Regions from separate parts of the Streptomyces sp. TAA204 genome, predicted to be linked through region 2. Evidence: riboswitches for the same ligand, from Rfam matches in the RefSeq annotation. Region 2 holds a riboswitch; the other holds the start of a gene.

Region 1 (8,108 bases), on a different contig from region 2:
GACGATCAGCGCTCCGCCCAGAAGCCCCTCGACACAGCGGGCGAACTGCTGGCTCGCGGCCGCCAGCGCGTTGGGCAGCACGTGGCGCAGCACGACCCGCCGCTCCGGCAGCCCCAGCAGCCGCAGATGCTCGGCAGGGGGACTGCCCCGCTGCTCGGCGACGCCGACGCGTATCTGCCGTGCCAGATCACACAGTTGGCGGGCGGTCAGCACGAGCACGGGCAGTACCAGCACACTCGGCTGTGCCAGCAGGCCCACCCCGTCAAGGCCGGCGGCAGTCGCGGGCAGCAGACCCGCGGCCACGGACAGCGAGGCGATCAGCAGCATCGCCAGGACGAACTCCGGTACGGAATGCAGCAGCAGCGTCGCCGTGTTGAGAGCCCGGTCCAGACGGGTGCCCTCCCGCAGCCCCGAGATGACGCCCAGCAGCGGCGCCAGGACCGTCACCAGCGCGAGGGCCGGCAGGGCGAGTACGACCGAGACCGAAAGACGCCGTCCGATCTCGTCCCCCACCGGAAGGCCCGTCACCAGCGAACGGCCCGGATCACCCGCGAGCAGCGAGCCGAGCCAGTGCCAGAACCGCTGCCACGCCGGCTCGTCCAGGCCGAGCCGCTCCCGCAGCGCCGCCGCCTGCTGCGGGCTTCCGTGATCCCCCTGGAGCACGTCGGCCGTGTCACCGGGCACCAGGGAATCCAGCGCGAAGACCACCACGAGCGCGAAGAAGCACTGCCCGAGAGCCAGCGCGCTCCTGCGCACGGCATACCGGTGCAACGTCAGCCCAGTTCGACGTCGTCGAAACGGGCCCAGAAATGGGAGTTCGGGACGGCCGAACGCAAGCCCTTGACCGACGCGGAGACTCCGTCGTGCGCGTCCGAGAACCCCCACACGAGCATGCCGGAGTCGTCATGCGCGATGCGCTGCGCCCGGTGCAGGAGCCCCAGCCGTTCCTTCTCGTCCCGCGTGGAGCGCGCACGGTCCATCAGCTCGTCGAAACGCCCGGAATCGAATCCGGTGAGGTTCCGGGCGGCGCCGCTGCGCATCCGCTGCTGGAGGAAGTCCGAAACGGGCAGCGTGGAGGTCGTGTTGAGGGCAGCGACCCCCTTCTCCTTGATCTCGCTGAAGTAGGTCGTGGAGGCACGCTTGCGGGGCGTGACGTGCAGGCCGATGTCCTCCAGTTGTCGCGCGATGAGGGTGGAGGCCGAATCCCACGAGGCGTCGACCGTGCTGGTCTCCAGCGTGAAGGAGAGCCCCTTGGCACCGGCCTCGCGCACCAGGCCCTTCGCGCGCTCCACATCCCGCTCACGCTGGGGCAGTTCCGGCGGGTAGCCCCGCAGGCCCTTGCCGAACAGGTCGTTGCCTGCGGTGCCCCGGCCCGCCAGCGCCACCCGAACCAGCGCCTCCCTGTCGACGCCCAGCAGCAGTGCCTCCACGAGCTTCGGGTCGTCGAAGGGGGCACGGCCGGTACGCAGCAGCACCTGTTGAGCAGTGGCCTGCCGGGACGTCAACACGCGCACACCGTCGGTCCGTTCGAGGCGGTCGATGAAAGCCCCGGAGATGTCGGCCGCGTACTGCACCTGTCCGGACAGCAGCGCGTTCACGCGCGCCGACTCCTCGTTGACGGGGACGATCTCCAGGTCGTTGATCCGGGGAGGTCCGGCCCAGTGCCCCTTCCACCGCACGAAGTGCGCTATGCCTCCGGGCCTGAACCCGGCATAGCGGAAGGGTCCCGAACCCACAGGCCGGCGGAAGCTGGTGGTGCCCGCCGGGATGATCTCCGTGCCGGGCCCGGCGAACGCGGTGGGGAACTCGAAGTCCGGACGCTTCAGGACCAGTGTCACCTCGCGGGTGCCGGTGGCGCGGCTGTCGTCGAAGTCGATGGCGGACAGCAGCTGTTGGGACGGTGAACCGGTTCCCGGGTCCGCGGCGCGGCGGTAGCTGTAGAGCACGTCCTTCGCCGTCACCGGTTCGCCGTCGTGGAAGGAGGCCTTGCGGAGGCGTATGTGCCAGCGCCGGCCCGATGAGTCGCTCTCCCACGACTCCGCGAGGCGTGCCCGCACCGACATGTCGTCGTCGTACGTGGCGAGCGTGTCGAACAGCGCCTTCGCACGCGCCTGATCGACGAAGTTCGGCGCGACGTGCGGATCGAGCGTCTCCTGCGAGCCGCCGGCGGTGAACGCGGCACGGAAGCGGCCGGACTTCCCACCGTCCTCCGGCGGGCAGCCGGTGAGCAGCCCCGCGGCCGCCACTGCTCCGGCGCTTGTCATCACGGTGCGCCTGCTCGGTGCTGGGCCACTGGCTGCGCGTATCTCGGCACGACTCGGCATCGCGATCCTTCCCGGGGTGTCCTCGCCCCAGTCGGTGGACGGCGACGGGTCAGTCTCCTGACTCCCGGATCACCGCTCGCCCCTGCCTTCCAGCCCGTGCAACCACAGGCCGTGGCCTTGCTGGGGTCCGCTCCCCGGTCACAGTGGCGGGACCGTGCCGGAATCACACCGGCTTCCTGATCCCCGTCGCCCTGCCCCGCCATTGTGGCTCAGGACAAGTACGCACCGGCCGGTGGCATGGGTGCACGCGGCGTCTTCCGCGAACACGCCCGCCGTGGGCACCGTCACGAACCGGCTGACGGCAAGGCCGGGACGGCGCCCGGTAACGGGGCCGCGTTCGTCGGATGTGACGTACGTCATGCTGCCGCATGTCGCCCGGTTGGAACTCCGCCCTCTCTCAGCCCGACTACCTGCCGGCACCCCACGAGTGGGGACCGATGGGAGCACGGAGAGGAACACCATGGCGAACACGACGGCGGCCACGACGCAGTTGGAGGAGCCACCCTCCGGGACTCCGGCGTCCGGGACGGCGGACACGCGGTCCGGAACACGGGCGCTGCTGCTGCGCCTGCACTTCTACGCCGGCGTCTTCATCGCGCCGTTCCTGCTCGTCGCGGCCGTGACCGGTCTCTTCTATACGGCGATGCCTCAGGTGGAGAAGACGCTCTACCAGGACGAGTTGAAGGTGAGCCCCCGGGGCGAGCCGGACTCGCTGGCGGTTCAGGTGGCGGCGGCGAAGAAGGCTGCGCCGGACGGCTCCCTGGTCTCGGTGACGACCGGGCCCGGCCGCGAGGACAGCACCCGTGTCGTTTTCGAGGAGCCGGGGCTGAAGGAGGGGTACACGCGGACAGCCTTCGTCGACCCGTACGACCACTCGGTGCTGGGCACGCTGGAGACCTTCGGCCAGTGGCTGCCGGTCCGGGCGTGGTTCGACGATTTGCACCGCAACCTGCACCTGGGCGAGTTCGGTCGCAACTACAGTGAGATCGCGGCGAGTTGGCTGTGGGTGGAGGTCGCCGGGGGACTGGTGCTGTGGGTCGGGCTTCGTCGCTCGCGCCGCAGGCTGCGCCGCACCTTGCTGCCGGAGCAGTCGGCTCCTCCCGGGCGCCGGCGGGTGAGGTCCTGGCACGGCGCGGTCGGGCTGTGGGCGGCCGCGGGCCTGTTGGGCCTGTCCGCCACGGGGCTGACGTGGTCCGCCTACGCGGGGGCCAACATCACTCAGTTGCGGGAGCAGTTGAACAGTCCCACGCCGGAGGTCGCCGCCACCGTTTCGCACACTGACGGACCGGGGAAGCCGGACGGCCGGGACATCGGCTTCGACGGAGCCGTCCGCGAGGCGAGGGAGGCCGGACTCGGAGGCGTCCTGGACATCACGCCCCCCGCCGACAGCGGCAGTGCGTACGTCGTGAAGGAGAACACCCGTTCCTGGCCCGAGCGGCAGGACTCCGTCGCGGTCGCACCGGACTCCGGAGAGATCACCGCGACCCTCCGTTTCGACGACTACCCCCTGCTGGCGAAGCTGTCGCGCTGGGGCGTGGACGCGCACATGGGCCTGCTGTTCGGCCTGGTCAACCAGATCGTGCTGGCCCTTCTCGCCCTTGCGCTGATCGGAATGATCTTCTGGGGATACCGGATGTGGTGGCTGCGCCGCCCCACGCGCGGTGACGCCCCGACCGGGTGGCTGCCGCGGCCGGGACGCGCTCCGGCGCGCGGCGCGTGGCGGCGCATCCCCGGGAAGGTGCTGGCTCCGGGGGCTGTGGTGACGGCGCTGGTCGGGTACTGGCTGCCATGGTTCGGCATACCGCTGCTGCTGTTCCTCGTCGTGGATCTCGTGACGGGCCGGATTCGCCGGAACCAAGAGCCGGACGGCCGTCCTCGCGCTCAGAGCGCCGGCTCGGGCGGGTGAAGGTAGCGGCATCCGGGGCGGGGGTGCATCAGGAAGTCGTGGTGGGAGATGTTCCACGCGTATGCGCCCGCCAGTGCGAAGACGACCCTGTCGCCCGCCCGGAGTCCCGGTGCCGGCACGCCGCGGGCCAGGACGTCCTTGGGGGTGCACAACTGCCCGGTGAAGCTGACGTGGCCGCCCCGCGCGGCCGGACGGGGCAGAGGATGGGGCCAGCGCTCCACCGGGAGGACCTCGGCCGGCTGGTCGTGCCCCTTGGCCGCCGGCGTGCGCAGATGGTGGGTGCCGCCGCGGACGACGGCGAACTCCTCGCCGTGGCTGCTCTTCACGTCCAGCACCTCCGTCGCGTACCAGCCGCAGTACGCCGTCAGCGCACGCCCCGGCTCGATCCGCAGTACGGGTCCGGGATGCCGCTCTGCGAGTCGGGCCAGCCCGGCCCCGAAGGAGGGCCAGTCGAAGCGCGACGCCGGGCGGGAGTAGTCGACGGCCATGCCGCCGCCGACCGTGAGTTCGCGCAGCCGGACGCCGCACCGGGCGGCGAGTTCCGTGGCCCCGGCGGCGACCTCCCCGGTGAGCGCGAGTTGGGCGCCGGCACCCAGACCGCTCGCCAAGTGGGCGTGCAGACCTGCCAGTTCGAGTCCTTGCAGCTCGTGACGGGCGAACATCCCCATGGCTTCGGCCACTTCGGCCGTGTTCATCCCGAAGGGCGTGGGCCGGCCTCCCATGGCCAGTGCGCTGCCGGCCAGGGCGTCCGCGGAGAGGGGCGGGTTGAAGCGCAGCAGGACACGGGGCGTCGCCGCAGGCTCCCGGTGGTGACGGGAAGCCAGCCGGGCCAGCAGCCGCAGTTCGTGAAGGCTCTCGACGTGGAAGCGCCGCACGCCGGCGGTGAGGGCTGCCGCGATCTCCTCGGGTGTCTTGCCGGGGCCGCCGAAGGCGAGAGGCTGACCGTGAACAGTAGCGGCTGCGTGGGCGAGTTCCCCGCCGGAGGAGACCTCGAATCCATCCGTGAACGGCGCCAGCGTCCGCAGGATCTCCGTGTCCGGGTTGGCCTTGGCCGCGTAGTACAGCTCCACGGACTCGGGAAGGGCCGCGCGGACGGTGGCGGCGTGTTGCCGCAGCGCGTCGAGATCGTAGATGTAGCAGGGCAGTTCGTGGGGGCCGAGGGCGAGTGCGGTCTCCCGCACGGCCCGGGTGAGCAGGTTCAACCGACAGCTCCGTTCGTCACGGCCGGGTGGGTCAGCGGGGAAGGCAGCCGGACGTAGTCGGCTTCCCGGTCCGGCACGCGTTGCCAGCGCGTGAGGAGGTTGGCCTTGGCGGGCAGCGCCTCCCCGGCGAGCAGTGCCCGCAGCGGCGGTGGGTCGCCCAGGTTTCCGGCGCACCGGGCGAGCGTGTGGCGGACGCGTCGCCACAGTGCCGGCTCCGTACCGGGGTGCAGGTCGGCGACGGCCGACAGCATCTCGGAGAGATGGTTGACGAGCAGGCAGTAGACGACGCGGTCCCAGCCGCGGCGGATGTCGTAGGTGAGGGAACGGGCGACCTCTCCGGGCAGCCCGGACAGAGCGTCGCGGTGCGTTCCGGACACCAGCTTGGTGCCCTCGAGGTCGCGGAAGACCACCCGCACCGGTGCGCCGTCCCCGTCGACGCAGACCACGACGTTCTGCAGGTGCGGTTCGAGGATCAGCCCGTGCAGGAAGAAGGCGGACAGCACCGGCGGAACGATGAGGTCCACGTAGCTGCCCCACCACGCGGCGGCGGCGGACGGACCCGCGCCGTCCAGCAGGGCGGCGACCCGTCCCGGACCGGTGGGGTATTCGTCCGCGAGGGCGGCCGCCAGCAGCGGTGTGGTTCCGACGGGGACGTAAGGTCCGAGACCTTCCCGGACGATCACTCCGAAGCCCTCCAGCAGCGTCCGGTCCGTGCGGCCGTCGGGGCCGCGCACCGCGAGGCTGCGGTACGCGGGCTCGCGGAGCACCGCCGCGCCGGGGTGGCGCACGGTCAGATCCTCGAGCACGGGCCGCAGCAGCCGGGTGAGGGCCACCGCTCCGGTGAGTTCGTAGTGTGCGTTCTTGCGCAGGCAGTTGGTGATGCGCACGTCGAGGCTGAACTTCAGGAACGTCGTGCCGTCGTACACGGTGCGGACCGAGGCGGTCGGGGTGACCGCGGCGTCGGAGGTGCCCAGGTCGTGCACCGCGCCCCGCGAGAGCAGGGCGGCGAAGGCGGTGTGCCGGTGCAGCAGCTGGAACTGCCAGGGGTGCGCGGGCAGCAGCCGGAAACCGGCGGGGGCCTCGCCGAGCCTGTCCAGCGCCGCGAGCGCGTCATATTCCGAGGAGTCCTCGGCGATCAGGTCCTCACGCACGGCGAGCAGCCGCAGCGGGAAACGGGCGCCTTCCTCGGGCGCGTACGCCGCCCAGGTCGCGGAGTCCGCACCGTGCGCTTTGGGGGTGGGGTGGAACCGGTGGCCGAGCAGGAGGGACTGCTCGCTGTCGAGGTAGGCGTCGAGGCAGGTGTCGAGCGGGCCGCCGGGGAGGCCGCGGTGCGGGGGACGGGGGCGGCGCAGCGCGCTGCTGACGGCCCGGTGGCTGGCCGCGACCTGTCCGAGGAACTCGTCGTTGCGGGTGCCGGTGCGCAGGGAGAGCTCGGCGTGCACGCGGGTGGCGAGCCGGCGCCAGTCGATCCGCGTCCAGCCGCACTCGGGGGTGTGTTCGTCGACGGGGCCGGTGAAGCGGTGGGCACCGATCAGGGACGTCCGCCGCAGGGCCACCCGCAGTTCGACACCTGAGAGCGGCAGCCGCAGAAGGAGGCGGCCGTTCGTGACGCGGCGGGTCTCCTCGTCCGTGACCTCACGCAGCACGCAGTTGAGGAGGGTGTGGGCGACCGCTTCGTCGGCGGTCGGCGACGCCACGGGGACGGGGGAGTGCGGATGGGCCGTGGTGGTGCCGGGCATGGGTGGTCAAGCCTTCCGCAACAGGTAGTTGGGGCCGGTGGTGTAGTGCTTGTTGACGTCGGCGGCGCCGGAGCGGGCTTTCGTCAGCAGAGTCCCGGCCGTCACCATCGCTTTGACGGGCAGTTCGGGCGCCCGCAGCACATGGGCGCGCAGCACGTCGGCAGCCGCGGGGTGCCGGACGGCGAGCCGGTCCACTGCTTCCTCCAGCCGCCTGCGCACCAGCCCGGTCAGCGACGCGCGTGCCGTGGAGCCGTCCCTGCCGAGGATGAACGCCCACGCGCCCGCGCACAGGTGCACGGTGACGGTGGTGAACAGGTCGGCGACCGGGCCGTCCTCGGCGACGCGGATGCGCGGATCGTCGAAGCCGAGGCTCTCGGCGTCCGGTCCGCCGAGCGCCCGGTGCAGACGGACGGTGTTGATACGCGGCCCGTCGTTGTCCTTGAGCAGCAGACGAGGGGCGGGGCCGTCGTGGCCTCCCAGCACGAGGGAGACGTTCTGCTGGTGGGACTCCAGGGCGATCCCGTAGCCGAAGAGCGTGGTCTGCCAGTCCAGCAGCAGCGTCAGAAGACCGTCGAGGAGGGCGGTGATCTCTCCGCCGTGGAAGCGGTCGGCCAGCGAGCGGATCACCGGGCGGCCGTCCGGAGCGGTGGCCGCCAGCGCGGCCAGGGGGACGACGACGCAGTCGTCCAGGCCCGGCGGCTGACGACGGACGAGCACGCTGGTCAGCTCGTGCCCGGCCGAGGCGTGGAAGGTCTCGTCGGCGAGCAGCACCCGGTGGCGGAACCGTGGCTCGCGCTCGATCACCCGCTCCAGCAGCCTCTGGCAGGCGGCCCCGTCGCGCAGCGTGCCCGGCCGTATCGAGCGCCGGTTCAGCAGGCCCAGCGTGGATGTGGGCAGGGGCAGTTTGAGGTGGGTGCCGGGGTGGCCGGCCAGGGCG
Region 2 (8,108 bases):
GCTTCTCGTCGTGCAGCGGGTCGAAGAGGCGCACCCGGGCGCCGGCGGCCCTCAGAAGTTCCTCCTGCTCCGCGTAGGAGAAGGTGAACGCCGCGCCCCCCGCGACGGCCACCACGGGAGCGGCCGCGGAGGACCGGGAGGCGGGAGGGGGCGCCGCCGCGGTCTCCCGCATCTCCGCCTCGGCGTCCCAGGGCACGACCGGCAGCGGCGGGGCGCTGCGCGCCAGGGCGAGCAGCGCGTCCAGGTCGCAGCCCTGCCGGACCTGCGCGGCCGCACGGGCGACGGACTCGACGGCCTCGGCGCGGCGTTCGGCGACGGGCACCAGCCCGAGGTGCCTGGAGGGCGTTCCCAGTGCGGGCATGCGCCGGAGCACACCGAGCACCGGCACCCCCGAGGCGCCCATCGCGTCGCGGAGCAGCTCCTCGTGGCGGTCCGAGGCGACCTTGTTGAGCAGCACGCCGGCGACCCGTACCTCCGGGTCCCAGGACGCGAAGCCGTGCACGAGCGCCGCGACCGAACGGGACTGCGAGGAGGCGTCGACCACCAGCACGACAGGGGCGCGCAGAAGCTTCGCCACGTGCGCGGTCGACGCCAGTTCGCCGGCGCCTCCTGCACCGTCGAACAGGCCCATCACGCCCTCGACGACGGCCAGTTCGGCACCCGCCGAGCCGTGTGCGAAGAGCGGTGCGATCCGCTGCGGACCGCACAGGTAGGCGTCTAGGTTGCGTCCGTGCCGTCCGGTGGCCAGGGCGTGGTAGCCCGGGTCGATGTAGTCGGGCCCGACCTTGTGCGGGGAGACACGCAGCCCCGCCTCGGCGAAGGCCGCCATCAGGCCGGTGGCGACGGTCGTCTTGCCACTGCCGGAGGAGGGCGCGGCGAGGACGAGACGGGGGACGTCCAGACCGCTCATGTGGCCGCCCTGCCCGGTGCGTTAGGGTCCGGAGCCGCCGCGTCCGCCGGGCCGCCGGTACCCGCCGTGCCGTGGCCGCCGGTACCCGCCGTGCCGTCGGCACCCGCAGCGCCGTGCGCGACCGCAGTGCCGTCCACGCGCTTCGTGCTCCTCGCGCCCGCCGTCCTCACCACTCGATGCCCCGCTGCCCCTTCTGCCCCGCGTCCATCGGGTGTTTGACCTTGGACATGTCGGTGACGAGGTCGGCGGCGTCGATCAGCTCCTGCGGCGCGTTGCGGCCGGTGATGACCACGTGCTGCGTGCCGGGCCTCGTGCGCAGCACCTCGACCACCTCGCGAGCGTCCACCCATCCCCAGTGCATCGGATACGCGAACTCGTCCAGCACGTACAGCCGGTACGTCTCGGCCGCCAGGTCCCGCTTGACCTGCTCCCAGCCCTCGCGCGCCGCCTCCTCGCTGCCCAGCTCGCCGTCGCGCTGGATCCACGACCAGCCCTCGCCCATCTTGTGCCAGGCCACCGAGCCGCCCTCACCGCTCGCGCCCAGCACGCGCAGGGCCCGCTCCTCGCCGACCTTCCACTTCGCCGACTTCACGAACTGGAACACCCCGACCGGCCAGCCCTGGTTCCACGCCCGCAGCGCGAGCCCGAAGGCCGCCGTCGATTTGCCCTTGCCCACTCCCGTGTGCACCGCCACCAGCGGACGGTTGCGGCGCTGGCGTGTCGTCAGCCCGTCCCCGGGCACGGTGCTCGGCTGTCCCTTCGGCATTACGCGGCCCTCCCTGTACGTGCGTTCGCAGATGATCCTGTGGGCGCGGACGACGGTGGCCCGCCCGCCGGCGCCGTCCCCGTGGCGTGCCGGACGAGGTCGGTGACAGCGTCCGCGCGCAGTTCCTCCAGCGTCACGGCGGTGCCGCCCAGCTCCCGTGCCAGCTCCGCGGCGAGTCCCAGCCGTACCGGCCCGGCCTCGCAGTCGAGCACCACCGAGGCGGTTCCCTCGGCCGCCAGCAGCCGTGCCGCACGCCGAGCGTCCTGTGTGGAGCCGGATCCGCCGGTCGCGCGCCCGTCGGTCACCACGACCAGCAGCGGCCGGCGTGCGGGGTCCCGCATGCGCTCCACCCTGAGCACTTCGCGCGCTCTGAGCAGCCCGGCCGCCAGCGGTGTACGCCCGCCGGTGGGCAGCGACTCCAGACGGGAGGCAGCCGCCTCGACGGATGACGTGGGCGGCAGGGCGACCTCCGCGCCCGAGCGGCGGAAGGTGACCATGCCGACCTTGTCTCGCCGCTGGTAGGCGTCCAGCAGCAGCGACAGCACGGCACCCTTGACCGCGCTCATCCGCTGCCGGGCCGCCATGGAGCCGGAGGCGTCCACGGCGAAGAGGACGAGGTTGCCCTCCCTGCCCTCCCGCACGGCCTCGCGCAGGTCGTCGCGGCGCAGGAGCAGACCCCGCCCGTCGCGGCCGCGGGCGTGCTGGTGCGGTGCGGCGGCCTGAACGGTCGCCGCCACGTGCAGCCTGCCCAGCGCGCCGCGCGGCCTGCGGGCTCCGGTGGTGCGGCCGTGCGCGGTACGGGCGCGGGAGCGGCGGCCCGCCGCGCCCTCGCCGAGCCCGGGCACGGACAGTGCGCGGGCCCGGAAGGGCTCGGCTGCCTGCGCGGGGGACTTCTCCCCGCTCTGCCCGGACGGTGCGCCGGTCTCGTCCTCTCCGGTCTGCTCCTGGCCGCTTCCGGCCGGGCCGCCGGGCGGTGGAGGCGAGGGCTGCTCGCGCGGCTCGCCCTGCGCCTGTTCGGGCAGTGCCGGCTCCTGCGCCGCGTCCTGTGACGTCTCCGGTTCGGGCGGAGGGCCCTCCTGCGGAGGCCGGCCCCCGCCGTCGTCCGGCCCTTCCGGTCCCTCCGGTCCTTCTTGAGGCCCGTCGGGTCCGGGGCCGTCCGGGTCGGTGTCGTCGCCGTCGGAGCCTCCGTGCTCCTGGAGCACCTCGTCGAGCTTGTCCTCGTCCAGCCCCGGCGCGTCGAACGGATTCCGCCTGCGCCGGTGGGGGAGTGCCAGCAGCGCCGCCTGCCGTACGTCCTCCTCCTGGACGTCCCGGCGCCCCGCCCAGGCGGCCAGCGCCGTGGCCGTACGCGCCATCACCAGATCGGCGCGCATCCCGTCCACCTCGAACGCGGCGCACGTCGCCGCGATCTGGCGCAGCGCCGCGTCACCGAGCCGCACCCGGGGCAGCAACTCCCGCGCCGCCGCGATGCGTTCGCGCAGCGTCTGCTCCTCCTCGGCCCAGCTGGCCGCGAAACCGGCCGGGTCGGCCTCGTAGGCGAGCCTGCGCCGCACCACGTCCACCCGCTCGCCGGTCTCACGGGAGGCGGTCACCTCGACGGTCAGGCCGAACCGGTCCAGCAACTGGGGCCGCAGTTCGCCCTCTTCGGGGTTCATCGTGCCGACGAGCAGGAACCGTGCCGCGTGCCGGACGGAGACGCCCTCGCGCTCCACGTAGGAGGCGCCCATGGCGGCGGCGTCGAGCAGCAGGTCGACGAGATGGTCGTGGAGCAGGTTGACCTCGTCCACGTACAGCACCCCGCGGTGGGCGTCGGCCAGCAGACCGGGCTGGTACGCCTTCACGCCCTCCGCCAGCGCCCGTTCGATGTCGAGCGCTCCCACCAGCCGGTCCTCCGAGGCGCCGACGGGCAGTTCGACCATGGCGGCGGGCCGTACGCGGCCGCCGCCCGTCTCGTGCGGCCCGTCGGGGCAGTCGGGGTCCGGGGCGGCCGGGTCGCAGGAGAAGCGGCAGCCGTGCACGACCTCCACGGGGGGCATCAGCGCCGCCAGCGCCCGGACGGCCGTCGACTTGGCGGTGCCCTTCTCCCCGCGTACGAGGACACCGCCCACCGCGGGCGAGACCGCGTTGAGCAGCAGCGCCAGCCGCAGGTCGGACATGCCCACGATCGCGGAGAAGGGGTAGGGGCTCCGTGCGGTGCTCATGCTGCTCCTGACGTGTCGGCTTCCGGAACTTCCGGTGTCGTCCGGCCGGTGGCCGGCAGCGGTCGTGCGTCCTGTGCTCCGGCGGTCGCGGGCGCTCCCGGCGGTTCGGTCCGTGCGGACGGTGCGGACTGTGCGGTCGGCTCGGGGGGCCCGGGCGTCCCGGACGGCCCGGCTGGATCGGACGGGCCGGCTGGATCGGAGGGGCCGGACGGTCCGGGTGTTCGGGGCGCTCCGGGCGCGACGAACGGCAGACCGGCGGGAGGGCCCGACTCGATCAGCCGCAACAGCGCGTCGGTGTCGGCGTGTTCCTCGACGAGGTCTCCGAGACGGTCCAGCTGCTCCTCCCGCAGCGCGGCGAAACCGGTGCCGGGCGCCGGCACGAACCCGGTGCGTCCGGCGTCGGCCGCCACCCGGCGCAGAAAGGCCCGCCGGAAGCCGTCGCTCTCCAGCGCACCGTGCCAGTGCGTCCCCCACACCGGCCCCGACCTGCAGCCGTCCACGCCCTCTCCGTCCGCACCGGTGAAGACGGCTTCCCCGCCCAGCACTTCGGCGACCCCGTGGTGGATCTCGTAGCCCTCCGCGTACTCGCCCAGCGCCGAACCCGCCGGCCGCGCAAGGGTCTTCTCCTCGGCGAAGCGGACCCGCACGGGCAGCAGCCCCAGCCCCTCGACCGTGCCCGCGCGCGACTCGACGTCGTCCTCGATCCGCTGCGAGAGCATCTGGTACCCGCCGCAGATACCCAGCACGGGCCGCTCCTCGGCCGCCCGCCGCCGCACCGCCTCCGCGATGCCACGCTCGCGCAGCCACCGCAGCGCCCGCACGGTTCCGCGGGTGCCCGGCAGCACCACCAGGTCGGCGTCGGCCAACTCCTCGGGACGGTCGGTGAAGCGGACGACGACGCCCGGCTCGGCCGCGAGCGCGTCGACGTCCGTGAAGTTCGACATCAGCGGCACGGGCACGACCGCGACCCGCAGGACGTCGGTGCCGTGGGGCGCCGCCGGGTGCTCGCCGGCGCCGCCCGCCGAGTGCCCCGCGAAGGAGTACGCGGACACCCGCAGCCCGTCCTCCTCGTCGATGCCCAGGCCGTGCCGGAAGGGCAGCACGCCCAGTACGGGCCTGCCCGTCAGGCCCCGGAGCATCTCCAGGCCGGGCTCCAGAAGCGTCACGTCACCACGGAACTTGTTCACCACGTAGCCCGCGAGGAGTGACTGGTCCCCGGCGGACAGCAGCGCAGTCGTGCCGAAGAGGGAAGCGAAGACGCCTCCGCGGTCGATGTCGCCGACGACCACCACCGGCAGCCGCGCGCTGCGCGCCAGGCCCATGTTGACGATGTCGGTGTGCCGCAGATTGATCTCGGCGGGGCTGCCCGCCCCTTCGCAGATCACCGCGTCGTGTGTGCGCCGCAGCCGCGTCAGGCAGTCGGTGACCGTGCCGAGAAGCTGCTCCTGCCGCCCCGAGTGGTAGCCGCGGGCGCTCAGTTCACCGACCGCCCTGCCCATCAGCACCACCTGGCTGCTGCGGTCGCCGCCCGGCTTGAGCAGCACCGGGTTCATCAGCGCGGTCGGCTCGGTGCGCGCGGCGGCCGCCTGCATCGCCTGTGCGCGGCCGATCTCGGCGCCCTCCCGCGTCACGAACGAATTCAGCGACATGTTCTGGGCCTTGAAGGGCGCGACCTTGAGCCCTTTGCGCGCCAGCCAGCGGCAGATACCGGCCGTCACGACGGTCTTGCCCGCGTCCGAGGTGGTGCCCGCCACGAGCAGCCCTCCTCCGAGGCCGGTACCGCCGCGCCGCCCGTCCGTCGCGTCCCCGGTCATCGCCTCCCCCTTCCGGCCCGCACGCGGGCCACAGCGAGCCGTCCGGCGACGCCGGCGGCGGTGGTCGTCAGCTGTGCGAGCAGGCCGACTCTCCGCGAGAGGCGCACGGCCCGCGCGATGTCCGCACACCGCACGGTGCGCCCGGGGGAGTTGAGCACCGGCCGGTGCTCCGTACGCCCCCCGTAGCTGAGGACGCCGCCCAGCCGTACACCCAGCGCCCCCGCGAAGGACGCCTCGACCGGACCGGCGTTGGGACTGGGATGCCCGCCGGCGTCGGCCCGCCAGGCGCGCAGGGCTCCGCCCGGACACGGGCCCGCCAGAGCGGCGAGCAGCGCGGTCAGCCTCGAACCCGGCCACCCGGCCAGGTCGTCCAGCCTCGCCGCCGCCCATCCGAAGTGCCGGTGGCGCGGGGAGCGGTGACCGACCATCGCGTCGAGGGTGTTCACCGCGCGGAAGGCCGCCGCGCCGGGCGCTCCGGCTGCGGCACCCCACACCAGGGCGCCGACCACGGCGTCGGAGGTGTTCTCCGCGACCGACTCCACGACGGCCCGCGCGATGCCCTCCGCGTCCAGCGTCTGCGGGTCACGGCCGCACAGATGCGGCAACAGCCGTCGTGCGCCGTCCACATCGCCCCGGTGCAGGGCCGCGCCGACGGCCAGTGCCTCGCGGCCCAGTCCGCTGCCGCCCAGCACGGTCCAGGTCACCGCCCCTGTGAACGCCGTGCCCGCCGCCGCGCCGCCGGCGCCCCGCACCGCTCGGGAGAGGGCAGCCGTTGCTGCGGCCGCACCCGCCACGCACAGCGCGGTGTACGCCGCGCCCGCCGCACGGTGGTCCCGCCACAGGGCGCGCTCCGCCGCGGCGGCGGCCCGTCCGAAGGCGGCGACGGGATGTCCGCGTCGCGGGTCTCCCAGCAGGAGGTCACCCAGATGACCGAGGGCGGCGCCGAAGGCGTAGGAGTAGGCGTGCTGAGCCCGCATCCGTCAGCGGGCCGTCATGCCTCGGAGACACGGTGCGCCCGCCTGACACGGCGGCGCGGGTGCCCGCCCGTGAGCGTACGGGGACGGGGACGGGGATGCGGCCGGGAAGCCACGCATGGCGGAGTCCTCACTCAGGGTCCTCGCCCTGGCTCGACGTACCGGCGGCGAGAGTCTCCTGGCTCCCGGATCGCAGCGCCCCCCGGCCTTCCAGCCCGTCGATCGGGTGGGCCGTGGCCAGTGGTGGGAGTGCGCTCCCCGGTGACAGTGGCGGGACCGCGCCGGATTCGCACCGGCTTCCTCTCCAGCCGCCGTTGGGCAACGGGCAGTCCACCACGTACGGGGAGGGGCGTCAACTCGCCGCTGACCTGCGGCGGGAGAGTGTGAGCAGGCACACGGAGCAGGGGCGGCCCATCAGTTGGGAGTGACGCGCTCGGCGACACGGAAGGGGTACGGGAGTGTCCCGTACCCCTTCGGGGCGCACGTGCGCGCCGGGTGAGGAGGCCGCCGCGGCGGCGTTCAGCCCGCGGTGATGATGTAGATGCCGTAGGCCACTGCCGCGGCGCACAGCGTGAAGCAGGCGTACGCGCCCGTGCGGGCGAGCACCGACGGTCCGCCCGTACGGCCGGCGGAGGTGCCGACGATGCCGAGCGTGAACACGCCGACCAGTCCGACCGTCGCCACGAGGCTGATGCCGAATACCTGGCCGAGCGCTGCCCAGTCGATTTCCATAGCGCTTCCCTGTCTGCTGTCCGGTCTTGTCGGTTCCGGTCTGTCTGCTCCGCGGCCGCTGTCCGGCCGCTGTCCGGACGGTGCACGGTCGGTGCACCGTCCGGGCCGTGCGGACCCGCCCCGGGGCGCTAGCCGAGGCTGGAGCCCGCCCACTGCCGTTCGGACTCGGTGTGGCTCCCGGAGCGCTCCCCGGGAGCGGCGACCGCCGCCGGACCGTCCGGTTCGGCCTCCTGCACAGCGGAGGGGATGACGGGCTCGGCCGCATTCCCCGCGTCGTCCATCTGGTCCCGTACTGCCGCATTGTGCGCGGCGGCGGTGGGCGGCGGTGCGAGTGCCTGCATCGCCGCGTCCACGACCCCGGTGTCCTTCTGCGCCGGCTCGTCCGCGGCGATGGGCGGCGCGTCGTTGACGTTCGTGTGGTCGACGGGCTGGCTGCGCGAGGCGAGCCAGATACCGCCGCTGATGACCACCGCGAGCACCGCGACCGTGGCGACGCCCCAGTCGCCCTGCTGGGCCAGTACGGCCGCACCGGCGGCGATCAGTCCGGCGGCCGGGAGCGTCAGGCCCCAGCCCATGACCATCCGCGCCGCCGTCGACCAGCGCACTACGCCGCCCTTGCGGCCGACGCCGGAGCCCATGATGGCGCCGGAGCACACGTGCGTGGTGGAGAGGGAGAAGCCGATGTGGGAGGAGGCGAGGATCGTGACGGCG

What was found. Region 2 has a riboswitch for cobalamin ahead of H343_RS0112555 (cobalamin biosynthesis protein). Riboswitches for the same ligand answer to the same signal wherever they lie in the genome.
Region 1: another riboswitch for cobalamin. It lies ahead of H343_RS0101315 (ABC transporter substrate-binding protein); the one in region 2 lies ahead of H343_RS0112555 (cobalamin biosynthesis protein).

What each region holds. Positions count from the first base shown of each region.
Region 1 covers NZ_AUKW01000001.1:302,128-310,235, reverse strand. The annotation lists gene H343_RS0101320 (ABC transporter permease) at 1-756, opposite strand, end outside; gene H343_RS0101315 (ABC transporter substrate-binding protein) at 774-2,264, opposite strand; cobalamin riboswitch at 2,355-2,539, opposite strand; gene H343_RS28205 (PepSY-associated TM helix domain-containing protein) at 2,785-4,230, shown strand; gene H343_RS0101305 (type III PLP-dependent enzyme) at 4,206-5,432, opposite strand; gene H343_RS0101300 (IucA/IucC family protein) at 5,429-7,171, opposite strand; gene H343_RS0101295 (IucA/IucC family protein) at 7,178-8,108, opposite strand, start outside.
Region 2 covers NZ_AUKW01000005.1:391,231-399,338, forward strand. The annotation lists gene H343_RS0112530 (cobyrinic acid a,c-diamide synthase CobB) at 1-910, opposite strand, end outside; gene cobO (cob(I)yrinic acid a,c-diamide adenosyltransferase) at 1,077-1,676, opposite strand; gene H343_RS30310 (putative cobaltochelatase) at 1,676-3,877, opposite strand; gene H343_RS30315 (cobyric acid synthase) at 3,874-5,691, opposite strand; gene H343_RS0112555 (cobalamin biosynthesis protein) at 5,688-6,668, opposite strand; cobalamin riboswitch at 6,838-6,967, opposite strand; gene H343_RS0112560 (hypothetical protein) at 7,185-7,397, opposite strand; gene H343_RS30320 (inorganic phosphate transporter) at 7,526-8,108, opposite strand, start outside.